DNA from 3 places in the Arthrobacter parietis genome. Region 3 is predicted to be linked to each of the others. Evidence: riboswitches for the same ligand, from Rfam matches in the RefSeq annotation. Region 3 holds a riboswitch; each other region holds the start of a gene.
The links. A riboswitch is a leader RNA that binds a small molecule or an ion and turns the genes downstream of it on or off. The one in region 3 is predicted to bind S-adenosylmethionine.
Positions count from the first base shown of each region.

Region 1: linked by a shared signal. The riboswitch ahead of ABFX19_RS05195 (bifunctional o-acetylhomoserine/o-acetylserine sulfhydrylase) and the one ahead of ABFX19_RS02550 (rhodanese-like domain-containing protein) in region 3 are both predicted to bind S-adenosylmethionine.
Region 2: linked by a shared signal. The riboswitch ahead of metX (homoserine O-acetyltransferase MetX) and the one ahead of ABFX19_RS02550 (rhodanese-like domain-containing protein) in region 3 are both predicted to bind S-adenosylmethionine.

Region 1 covers NZ_BAAAON010000001.1:1,108,416-1,112,427, forward strand. The annotation lists gene ABFX19_RS05190 (PHP domain-containing protein) at 1-991, shown strand, start outside; gene ABFX19_RS05195 (bifunctional o-acetylhomoserine/o-acetylserine sulfhydrylase) at 1,006-2,331, opposite strand; SAM riboswitch class IV at 2,375-2,490, opposite strand; partial or broken gene ABFX19_RS05200 (transketolase-like TK C-terminal-containing protein) at 2,627-4,012, opposite strand, start outside.
Region 2 covers NZ_BAAAON010000010.1:145,944-149,955, forward strand. The annotation lists gene ABFX19_RS15315 (CPBP family intramembrane glutamic endopeptidase) at 119-907, shown strand; gene ABFX19_RS15320 (VOC family protein) at 952-1,593, opposite strand; SAM riboswitch class IV at 1,929-2,059, shown strand; gene metX (homoserine O-acetyltransferase MetX) at 2,077-3,264, shown strand; gene ABFX19_RS15330 (alpha/beta hydrolase) at 3,320-4,012, shown strand, end outside.
Region 3 covers NZ_BAAAON010000001.1:542,159-546,170, reverse strand. The annotation lists gene ABFX19_RS02560 (multicopper oxidase family protein) at 1-196, opposite strand, end outside; gene ABFX19_RS02555 (O-succinylhomoserine sulfhydrylase) at 367-1,572, opposite strand; gene ABFX19_RS02550 (rhodanese-like domain-containing protein) at 1,661-2,194, opposite strand; SAM riboswitch class IV at 2,201-2,326, opposite strand; gene ABFX19_RS02545 (aminodeoxychorismate lyase) at 2,602-3,456, opposite strand; gene ABFX19_RS02540 (hypothetical protein) at 3,482-3,766, opposite strand; gene pabB (aminodeoxychorismate synthase component I) at 3,864-4,012, opposite strand, start outside.

The sequences.
Region 1 (4,012 bases), 570 kb from region 3:
CGCCTTCTGGCTGGAACGGGAACTGGCTCCGAGTTTCAAGGTTCAGGCGTTCCGCAAGGCCGCAGCGGCCATTGCCGAGCTGGAGCCCGACGAACTCGCACAACGCGCCCGCGACGGCCGGCTCAAGCGAATGAAGGGCATCGGAGCGCGCTCCCATGAGGTCATCACCCAAGCGCTCAACGGTGAAGTGCCGGCCTATCTCGCCGACCTCCGCGAGCGCTCGAAAGAAGCCCTGGCCAGCGGCGGCTCGGAGCTGAGGGCCCTCCTCCGCGGTGACCTGCACAGTCACAGCGACTGGTCCGACGGCGGGAGTCCCATCCCGCTCATGGTCGACGCCGCGCGTGCGCTCAATCATGAATACCTGGTGCTCACGGACCACTCCCCCACCCTGAAGATCGCGAACGGCCTGAGCGCGGAGCGCCTCACGGAGCAACTCCAGATCGTGGACCAGATCAACAACGACGACGGCGGCAACGGCTTCCGCCTTTTGAAGGGCATCGAGGTGGACATCCTTGAAGACGGAACACTGGATCAGTCGCCGGAGATGCTCGATGAGCTGGACATCGTTGTCGCCAGTGTCCACTCCAAGCTGCGCTCCGACCGCCGCACCATGACCGCACGCATGCTGGGCGGCATTCGCGATCCCCATACCAACGTCCTTGGCCACTGCACGGGCCGTCTTGTCCAGGGTTCCCGCGGCCAGCGTCCACAGTCCGAGTTCGACGCCCGGAAGGTGTTCACCGCCTGTGCCGAGAACAACGTAGCGGTGGAGATCAATTCACGTCCCGAGCGGCAGGATCCGCCGGATGACCTGATCCAGCTGGCACTCGAAGCCGGATGTCTCTTCAGCATCGACAGCGACGCGCACGCCCCCGGTCAGCTGGATTTCCTCCAGTACGGGGCGGAGCGCGCCGAGGCGAACGGCGTGCCGGCGGACCGCATCATTACGACGTGGCCGTTGGACAAGCTGCTCGCCTGGGCGCGCTCCTGAAAGCTTCCCGAACTCTAGGCGTCCAGGAATTCCTTGGCTGCCCTGAAACCGGATTCAAGGTCCGCCAGAATGTCATCAATGTGTTCAATACCCACTGAGAGCCGCACCAGGCCGGGTGTGACACCGGCAATGGCCTGCTGCTCAGGCGATAGCTGGCTATGCGTGGTCGACGCCGGGTGGATCACCAGCGAACGGACGTCGCCGAGGTTCGCCACATGCGAATGCAGTTCCAGGGCATCCACGAAGCGCTTGCCGGCCTCGGCGCCGCCGGCCAGGTTGAAGGACACAATGGCGCCGATCCCCTTCGGCCCGTACGTGCGGCCGCGCTCATACCAGGGGCTCGAGGGCAGCCCGGCATAGGCGACCGACTCGACATCCTCACGCGCTTCCAGCCACTGAGCCACGTCGACCGCGTTGGAGACATGCCGCTCCATCCGCAGGCTCAGGGTTTCCAGGCCCTGGGCGATCAGGAACGCGTTGAACGGGGATACCGCCGAGCCGAGGTCCCGCAGCAACTGGACCCGGGCCTTGAGGATGTAGGACAGGTTGGCCCCGAGGGCACCATCCGCACCCAGATCCCGTGCGTACACCAGACCGTTGTATGTCGGGTCCGGCGTATTGAAGCCCGGGAAACGGTTGGGATCCTTGCCGAAATCAAACTTTCCCGAGTCAACGATCACGCCGGCGATCGCCGTACCGTGGCCGCCCAGGTATTTGGTGGCCGAGTGGACAACGATGTCCGCGCCCCACTCCAGGGGCCGGATGAGGTAAGGGGTGGCAAGGGTGTTGTCCACGATCAGCGGCACACCGGCGTCGTGAGCGGTCCGGGACACGCCCTCAATGTCGAGTACGTCCTGCCGCGGGTTGGAGACGACCTCCGCGAAGAACAGCTTGGTGTTGGGCTGCACAGCGTCCCGCCACTGGTCCAGATTGTCCGGATCCGCCACGAAGGTGACCGAAATGCCGAACTTCTTCAGCGTATGGGCCAGCAGGTTGTAGGTTCCGCCGTACAGGCTCGGACTGGCGACGACGTGATCGCCGGCCTCCGCGACATTCAGGATCGCGAAGGTCTCCGCCGCCTGACCTGAGCTGAGCAGCAGCGCGCCCAGCCCGCCTTCAAGGCTGGCGATCCGCTGCTCAACAGCATCCTGCGTGGGGTTGCCGATCCGCGTGTAGATGGGAGCCAGTTCGGCAAGGGCAAACCGGTTGGCGGCGCTTTCGGCACTGGGAAAGACGAACGACGTGGTCTGGTAGATCGGCAGGGCGCGGGCTCCCGTGGCGCTGTCGGGTTCCTGGCCGGCGTGGATCTGGCGGGTTTCGAAAGACCATTGGTTGGACATTCAAGGCTCCTTTGGCATGGGCCCGGCATGGTGGGAGCACCGCGGGCCGCGCTTGCCGTCCGGCTGGTGCCGGGCGGCCAGGTCTTCACCCGGAGCACCCCACCGCAGCTGGAGGGTTGCTGGCCAGCAAGCCGGGGCTTGGTGCTGGCACTCATGACCACGGCCAGTGTAGGCACAGGAGTATCACGCCGCACGAAGATGACGTTCCATGTAATCCACCCGTTGAGTTGCAGAAGTTTTTGTCGCCTAGTTGCAGGTAAAAGTGTTTCTAGGCCGCAACTAGGCGACAAAAACGTCAGGGGAGGGTGAGGAGTGCGTACTTCTCCATCGCTTGGCGTGGTGCGTCCGCGTCAATTTCTCCCCGCTTCGCGAGGAGCTGAAGAGTGCGTACGACGACGGAGGCTGGGTCGATCTTGAAGTACCGCCTGGCTGCGGCGCGTGTGTCGGAAAAGCCGAACCCGTCCGCTCCGAGTGTGGCGAAGTCCTGCGGCAGGAACTGGCGGATTTGATCCGGAACAGCCTTCATGTAGTCGGTGACGGCCACGATCGGTCCGGGTGCGTCCCCAAGCTGCTGGGTGACGAAGGGAACGCGGGCCTCTGCATCGGGGTTGAGGAAGGCCTCCTCCTCGGCGGCGAGTGCGTCACGCCGCAGCTCCGTCCACGAAGTCACCGACCACACATCGGCCGAAACACCCCAGTGGTCTGCCAGGAGTTCCTGCGCCTCGAGCGCCCACGGGACGGCCACGCCGGAGGCGAGGATCTGCGCCTTCGGCCGGCCGCCGTCGTCGTTGCCGGGCTTCAGCCTGTACACGCCGCGCACCACGGCGTCGGCATCCAACCCGGCGGGAAGCGGCGGCTGGATGATCGGCTCGTTGTAGACGGTCAGGTAGTACATGACGTTTCGATCGTCGGAATTCGCGCCGTACAAGCGCTCCAGTCCTGCACGCATGATGATGCCGAGTTCATACCCGTAGGCCGGGTCGTAGGTGATGACGGCGGGGTTGGTGGAGGCAAGGATGGGTGAGTGTCCGTCGGCGTGTTGGAGGCCTTCGCCGGTGAGGGTGGTGCGGCCTGCGGTGGCGCCGATGATGAACCCGCGGGTCATCTGGTCTCCTGCTGCCCAGAAGGAATCTCCCGTGCGCTGGAATCCGAACATTGAGTAGAACACGTAGATCGGAATCAGCGGCTCACCGTGGGTTGCATAGGCGGTACCCGCAGCCGTGAAGGCAGCCACCGCACCGGCCTCATTGATCCCCGGATGCAGGATCTGGCCTTGAATCGATTCCTTGTACGCGAGAACCAACTCCCGGTCAACGGAGAGGTAGTTCTGGCCGTCCGGGTTGTAGATCTTCGCTGTCGGGAAAAAGGCGTCCATGCCGAAGGTTCTGGACTCATCCGGAACAATGGGGACAATCCGGGACCCCAGCCCTTTCTCCCGCATGAGATCTTTCAGGAGGCGGACGAAAGCCATCGTTGTGGCGGCCTGCTGCTTCCCCGAGCCACGGTTCGCAACCTCGTACGCCTTGTCCCCCGGCAGCTCCAGTGCCGCCGCCTCGGTACGGCGTTCAGGAACAAATCCGCCCAGGGCACGGCGCCCGTCCAGGAGGTATTTGATTTCGGGGGAGTCGGGTCCGGGGTGGTAGTAGGGCGCGTTGTAGAGGTCGGCTTCGAGTGCTTCGTC
Region 2 (4,012 bases), on a different contig from region 3:
TTTTGTCGCCTAGTTGCTGTTTCACGACGCTCAGAACAGCAGATAGGCGACAAAAACTTCCCGGGGAACCGTTTTTGTACGCTTTGGCAAGCACCGAAGCGTACGGCACCATGAAGGCATGCCAACCGCCAAAACCAGCCAGCCGTCGTCGTTATCCCCGACCGCCCGCCGGAAGAGGATCAAAGCGGAAATCCTGATTGTCCTTGGTCTGTCCCTCGGCCAGGCCGGGGTTTACGCGGTGGTGGAGTTGATCGACAAGCTGACCCGTGCGCCGCTGGCTGCGCAGACCACCAGGCTCAATCCGGTTCTGGACAACCGGCAGTACTTCGATCTCACCTACCAGCTGCTGGGAATCTTCTTTGCGCTGGTTCCCGTGGTGCTTGTGCTGTTCCTGCTCACCCAGCCGGGGAAGTCGGCCTTCCGCCGGATTGGCTTCACCTTCAGCAAACCGAAGGTCGACTTCGGTCTGGGAGTGGGGCTGGCCGCGGTGATCGGGGTGGGAACGCTCGGGGTGTACGCCGCGGGCCGGGCACTGGGGCTTACCACTGCGATCATCCCGACGGCGCTCGACACCTACTGGTGGACGCTGCCTGTGCTGGTGCTCTCGGCGATCCGTCACGCGGTGCTCGAAGAGGTCATTGTGGTGGGCTACCTCTTTGAGCGGCTCCGGGAACTGGGCTGGTCAGTCCCGGTGATTATTGTGACTTCGGCGCTCCTGCGAGGGAGCTATCACCTGTACCAGGGGATCGGCCCGTTCATCGGGAACGTGATCATGGGGCTGATCTTCGGCTACGCCTACACGCGCACCAAGCGGGTGATGCCCCTGGTGATAGCGCATGCGCTGCTGGACATTGCAGGCTTTGTCGGCTTCGCGCTCTTCGGCCCGGCTATCGGCATCGGAAGCTAACCCCCGGCCACGCGGCCTGGGGAACCAGCGTCCGAAAGAACCAATTAGATCCGGACCGCACCCTTCGGGGTTTCGAACGCTACCGACATGATGCCGGGCGTGCCGTTGGGGGCGATCCACTCGACGTCGACGTCGTCCAACGGGTGGGTGACGGGCGTTCCGAGCCACTCTGTGACGCGCTCTGCCGACCCGGCGATGGTGAGCGCGCTGAGGCGCACGGACGCGGTGCGCGCCTGGGATGGGTGGAGGGACTCCGTGCCTTCATCCCAGCGGATCATGTAGGGGACCTGAGGGTCAGCGATGAGGCCCTTGATGCCGATCTGCTGCCAGGTCAGCTCCTGCCCGTCCGGGAATTTGCGGTTACCGGGGACGGCGCTGCGGCCAAGGCGGTCCTCGAACGGGGCGAGGTCATCAACGGCTACGCACCAGCCCATCCAGCCGCCGCCGGCCTCGGACCGTGCCCGCACCGCCTGGCCAAATGGAGCCTTGTCCGAGGCTGGGTGGTCAAGGACCTCGACTACCTCGAGGTACTGGCCGTTGACCAACGGAAAAATCATGTTGCGGGTGCCAAACCGCGGGTGGATTCCACCCTTCACGAATTCAACTCCGAGGGCGTCGGAAATCCGTTCCGCAGTAGCAGTCAGTCCGTCAGGTTCGCAGGCATAAGACACATGATCCAGGCGCATGGCCCCATTTTGGCACTTTGTGATGGAGGCCTCGACTAAGGGTTACCTAAGTCACACCGCGGGCGACGATGTTCCAAGCAAAACCCAAGGTCAGAGCCGGATAGTTGCTTCACACAGGGAGCCCGGTTCCGAGACCGCCGGAGTTTCCTGCCAGGGACGCCCACTGGGTGTCCCCCTTGAGTGGGGCCGACCGTTTTCCCATAGACGCCGAACGGCCCCACTCAAGCATCCTCTGCCGCACGCGCGCCTTTCACGGCTACTACGCCAGCCGGCTTCATTTCACGGCGAGTCACACAAGTTGCCCTCACCCGCGCTGGTCAGGTTTCCTAATACGAGGTAACGAGTGACAGTGCGGCAGGTTCCACCCGCCATCAGCCCCGGCTTGCTGTCCGGCAACCCTCCCTCGCGGCGGGGTGCCCCGGGTGAAGACCAGGCCCTGCATGCAGTGCAGGAGCAAGCGCGATTCAGTGAGGCGGCAGGGTTTTGACAGGCATCACCACAGCGGTTCCGCAGCCGGAAGCGGGGCTGGTTGACGGCGTCGTCGTGCAACGGTTCCGGATTGGCCCGTTGGCGCTGGAAACAGGCGGCCATTTGCCCGATGTCGTCCTCGCCTACGAGACCTGGGGCACGCTCAATGCCGATGCCTCCAATGCGGTGCTGATCGAGCACGCACTCACCGGCAGCTCACATGTAGCGCGGGGCGAGTCCTCCGAGGATGGCTGGTGGGACGGGTTGGTGGGTCCGGGCAGAACCATCGACACGAACCGCTACTTCGTGGTGTCCATCAATATGCTGGGCGGCTGTTACGGATCCACGGGGCCGGCGTCGCTTGATCCGGAGGGCAAGCCGTGGGGTTCGCGTTTCCCCTTCGTCACCATCCGCGATTCCGTGCGTGCCGAGGCACTGCTCGCAGACCTGCTGGGCATCTCCTCCTGGCACTCCGTGCTGGGTGGGTCAATGGGAGGCGCGAGGGCTCTTGAGTGGGCTGTCACCTATCCCGGGCGGGTGCAACGGTGCGCCGTCATCGCGTGCGGAGCAGCGAGCACCGCGGAGCAGATCGCCTTCGCGCAGGCCCAGGTGCAGGCCATTCGCCTCGACCCGCGGTTCACCGGCGGCGACTACTACGGAAGCGCCGGTCCCGAGGATGGGTTGGGCCTTGCCCGGCGCATCGCGCACATCACCTACCGTTCGGAGGCGGAACTCGTACACCGGTTCGGTCGGGCAGCGCAGGGTATGGAAGAGCCTTTTGGGTCGTCGGTGCCGGGCGGGCGCGGCCGCTACCAGGTGGAGAGCTACCTGGACCATCAGGCGGAAAAGCTGGTCCGGCGGTTTGACGCCAACAGCTACGTCATCCTCACTGAAGCGCTCATGAGCCACGACGTTGCCCGTGACCGGGGGAGCCTCAGCACTGCACTCGCAGCTGCCTCGGCAGAGTTCTTCGTCGCGGCGGTGGATTCGGATCGCCTCTACTGGCCTCGCCAGTCCGTTGAACTGGCGTCCGCATTGCCCGGGAACGTTGCCGTCCACACCATTGAATCTCCCATCGGCCACGATGCCTTCCTCACCGAGATTGCGCAGCTTGAGCCCGCGCTGGCAGCAGCGTTCTATAGCAACACCGACGACGGCGATGTCAAGGAGAGCGCCTCAGCGCTACGGTTGCGCGCGGGCTGAGTCGCAGCCTGCCGCAGCACGCAGCCGGCACAGTTCAACATGCCACTATGGAGCTATGACGAATTTTTCCTCGACTGACGGTTCTGCTGCGCCCTCCTCCGCCTCCTCCTCCGCCTCCGCCTCCGCCCCCGAGACCGGGCCCGGGACCGGCCCGGCCTCGACCGCACCGACTGTCGTCTGGTCGAAGCCCGAAGACGAGCGCTCCGGCTCGCCGCTCCTGGTGCTGCTGCACGGACACATGGCCAACGAGGAAGACCTCATGGGTATCCTCGACTTCCTGCCCGACGAGTTCACCGTGGCATCCGTACGTGCGCCGGTCGCCCTGGGAGCAGGTTTCACCTGGTTCCCGCTGATGCAGGACGCCGCCTATTCGGTCGACAAGGTCACCGCCGCCGTCCAGGACGTCATTGACTGGGTCGACTCCATCAAGCAGTCGCACTCGAGCGTCACCCTGCTCGGCTTCTCGATGGGCATGGCAGTGGCAAGCTCCATGCTGCGTGCCCGGCCCGCAGACTACGCGGCCGTCGTCGGGCTCTCAGGGTTTGTTGTGCCGACCGACGGCAGCACGTTCTTCAACGACAGCGCGCTTGTTGCGAAGCCAGTGCCGTTCTTCTGGGGCCGGGATCAGGAAGACCCGGTCATTCCCGCCGATCGAATCGAGTTCACCCACGGCTGGCTGAACCGCCACACCAAGCTCACCAAGGTGCTCTACGCGGGCATGTACCACAGCATCAACGCACAGGAACTG
Region 3 (4,012 bases):
CCAACGGGTTGATTCCCGTCTTGTACGGCGCCAGGAACGGCGGACGGGTGAACGCGAGCTGATAGGGCTTGAGCTTTGAGCCGTCCAGGACCGGCGCGGACTTCGCGCTGATGGAGGCCAGGGGAGCGGTGAGGGTCGCGGCGGCCAGAGCACCGAAGCCGCCCATCGCCAGGAAATTGCGCCTGCTGACAGACATGGGAACATCCCTTCCAAAGGTGTTTCTTTTGGTGGGACGCGCATCGGGGTGCGTTGAAAACGCCCGCCCAGACTACGTACTCGATGTGTGCCTCAGCAGCAAGATTGCTCCTGCCTTCTTGGGGAAACCTTGGACGATCGTTTGGGTTACGGAGTGAGGCTACCCAGACGTCAGGAAGTGAGTGCCTTGCCCAGATCAGTCTGCAGGTCGCTTACGTCTTCAAGGCCCACCGAGAGCCGGATGACGCCGTCGGTCAAGCCGATTGCGGCACGCCCTCCTGGACCCATGGCGCGATGTGTGGTGGTAGCAGGGTGGGTGATCAGCGTCTTTGAATCGCCCAGGTTATTGGAGATATCGATGACTTTCAGGGCATCGAGCAGCGCAAAGGCGCGCTCCTTCGCCTTTCCCTCGGGTGCATCCAGTTCAAAGGTCACCACCGTGCCGCCGGCTGTCATCTGGGCGGCAGCGAGATCAAACTGCGGGTGCGATTCGAGCAACGGGTAACGGACCCAGTTCACAGCCGGTTGGGCTTCAAGCCAGCGGGCGAGGGTCAGCGCCGAGGACGAGGAGTGGTTCACCCGCAGGGAAAGGGTTTCCAGTCCCTTGAGGAGGGTCCAGGCATTGAATGACGACAGCGCGGGCCCGGTGTGCCGCATGAGTGTCTTCACCGGACCCTCGATGAACTCCCTGCGGCCGAGGATCGCGCCGCCCAGCACCCGGCCCTGCCCGTCGATGTGTTTGGTGCCGGAATAGACGACGACGTCGGCACCCAGTTCCGTACACCGCTGCAGCAGCGGTGTGGCGAAGACATTGTCGACGACGACCTGCGCACCGGCCGCGTGGCCGAGCTCAACGACCGCCCGGATATCGACGATCTCCTGCATCGGATTGGACGGCGACTCAAAGAAGACCGCCGTGGTGGGAATGCTCAGTGCTTCCTGCCACTGGCCGAGGTCCCAGCCGTCCACGAAGACAGTCTCCACACCCCAGCGCGGCAGAATCTCGTTGAGGATGACGAAGCACGAGCCGAAGAGGCTGCGTGAGGCAACAACGCGGTCGCCCGAGGCCAGGAGGGCACCGAGCGCGGTGAAGACGGCAGACATGCCGCTGGCTGTGGCGAAGCACGCCTCCGCACCCTCGAGCAGGCGAAGCCGCTCCTGGAACATGGCGACAGTCGGGTTGCCGTACCGGGAGTATACAAAGCGGTCGACGTCCCCGGTGAAGGCTGCCTCCGCCGCCGCAGCAGAGGAATACACAAAGCCCGAGTTCAGGAAGAGCGCCTCGGACGTCTCCTCGAAGTTGGACCGTGCCAGCCCCCCGCGTACCGCGAGGGTATCGGGTGACCAGGCAGCGCCGTCGTCATCCGGGCGTTGGATTCGGGGGTAGCCGCCGTTCCCCGCGATGGGCTCACGGCTGGCCGCCGGAGAGAACGACGACGGCGCGGGCTCACTTACTGGCGTGTGCTCATTCACGGGCGTCGCCACGGTCCGTTGCCGAACGGGCAGCGCCGGTCCGTTCTGTGATCGCGGTCTGTCCTGTGGTCGTTGCGTGATCTGTCGTATCCGTGCTCTCTGGGGCTTCTTCTGCATGCACTGTGGTGGCGAGGCCGCTGGAGCGCCAGCCGCCGTCGGCCTCAAATCCGTGCAGCACGTTGTAGGCAGTGTGACCGGCGGCGGTGGCATTCTGTGCTGCTGCCACAGAACGGACGCCGGAACGGCACAGGAAAAGCAGTTCGCGGCCCTTGAGCCCGTTCAGCTGGTTGAGGAAGGAGACGTTACGGCTGCCGTCGGAGCGCGTCCACTCGAGGAAGAGGGGGACGGTCCCGGCGTCGGTGAGGTCGGGAACGCCGACGCTCCGCCATTCCTCGACAGTGCGGACATCCACCAGCACGGCGCCCTTGCTGACGCGTTCCACCGCATCACGTGCGGTGATGTTGCCGGCATAGCCGTTGCCGGGCCGGGAATTCGCCGGGGGATGGGGGTTGGAATGCAGTGCCATTGTGTCTCCTCACGCTGTGCACGCTGGTGATCATGGGATGTGATCGTTGTGCCGAGTAGTCACCTGAGGCACCCCGCCGTGAAAGAGGGTTGCCGTCCAGCAAGTCAGGGCTTGGCGCTGGCACTCGTTACTCCGGAATGAACGTAGCACCGGCGGCGCCATGCCTGCCATGCCGGGCCGTAACGTGCGGTAACGCCCGTGGTACTCGGGCCAAAGGCGCCGGGGCGTGGCAGGTCCGAGCCAAAAGCGCCGATGCGTGGCAGGCCTGAGCCAAAAGTGCCGATGCGTGGCAGGTTCGTGGGGATGTCCCCACGATCCTGCGAATTCCCGGCACTTTTGCGGTTGGACCAGGGAACGGACGAGTGGGCCAGGGAACGGGCGGTCGGGCTGGGGGACGGGCGCTCGGGCTAGGAGACGGACGCTATGAGACCGCTCAACTCCGCGGTCAACTCGGGCGAAAGCGTCACCGGCTTTCCGTCGATGGACTCGACCTCGGCGAGCAGACGGACGCTCGAGATCAGCCAAACGCCGTCAGACTCGAACAGGTCTTCCGGCACGAGCGGTCCGTAACCCAAATCCCAACCTGCCTCACGGGCCGCCGCAAACAGTGCGCCCTGCGAGGTGCCGGGGAGGATCCCGCTCTCAAGCTGCGGCGTGATGAGGTGCTTGACGCCGTCGATGACCTGCGCGATCAGGACTGTCGACGTCGGGCCCTCGAGGACCTTGCCGTCAGACGAGGTGAAGATGACATCGTCGGCGCCGTGCGAGCGCGCATAGCGGACCGCCGCCATGTTCACCGCGTAGGAAAGGGTCTTCGCGCCCATCAGCAGCCACGGAGCACGCTGGGCAACCGTGCTGTCATAGCCGCGGTCAAGCAGGAGGACCGACAGCCGCTGGCCGCGCAACCCGACCGGTACGGCGGACACCTGGACCCACGCGGTGGCTCCCGCCTCTGGTTCGCCCCGGGTGGCGACGAGTTTGACCACGAGTTCGCCATCGTCGTCGGCTGCCGCCAGCGCGGTGGTGATGGCGCGTTCCCACACGTCCGACGACGGAACCTTCAGTTCCAGCGCATCGGCGGACGTCGCCAGCCGGGCGAGGTGGGCCTGCAGCTTCCGGGGAGCGCCGTTGACCGCGAGCATTGTTTCGAAGATGCCGTCACCCCGCGTGATCCCGGTGTCGGTAACCATCAGCTGCGGCTGTGCTGCGTCAGCTATGCGGCCGTCGGGACGGGCGGGGTCGAGGAACACCAGAACAGTCATGCGATCAGCATAGTGACCGGGCAGGTCAGGAGCTCGTGTCGTTGTCCTCGTTCAGCCCGCGCTGGGCAAAGTCTGCTTCATCGGAAGCTTCCGCAGGGAGGGGATCGGCAGCGTCCGGAACCTGGTCCGGTGCGTAGTCGATGAGACCGGCGTCGACCCGTTCCTGCTCCGTTGCGGCCGCCAGGGCATCGTCATCGAGGCGTTCAGGCTGCCCCGCATGGCCCTGATGGATGCGATTGGGAAGGAACTCGTTATCCGGCTCCGGAACGTCGTTCAGGTTGGGCGTGTTTTCATCGTTGGAGCTAGTCATGACCGTTCTCCTTCGTTGCACTTTCCTCGGGCGTCCCATGCTTCCACAGACGCCAAGTGGACGAAAGGCCCGCTCAGCGAACCGCTCGATCGCAGCGTCAGCTGGGGAAGCTCGAACCAAGCGCAGACAGCACCCCGAACGCCTTCGTCCGGACCTCGTCCCACTCCTCGGCGGGGTCGGAATCCGCAGTGATCGCGCCGCCCACTCCGAGTGTGAGGCGGGTGCCGCCGTCGTCGTCCTCCAGCA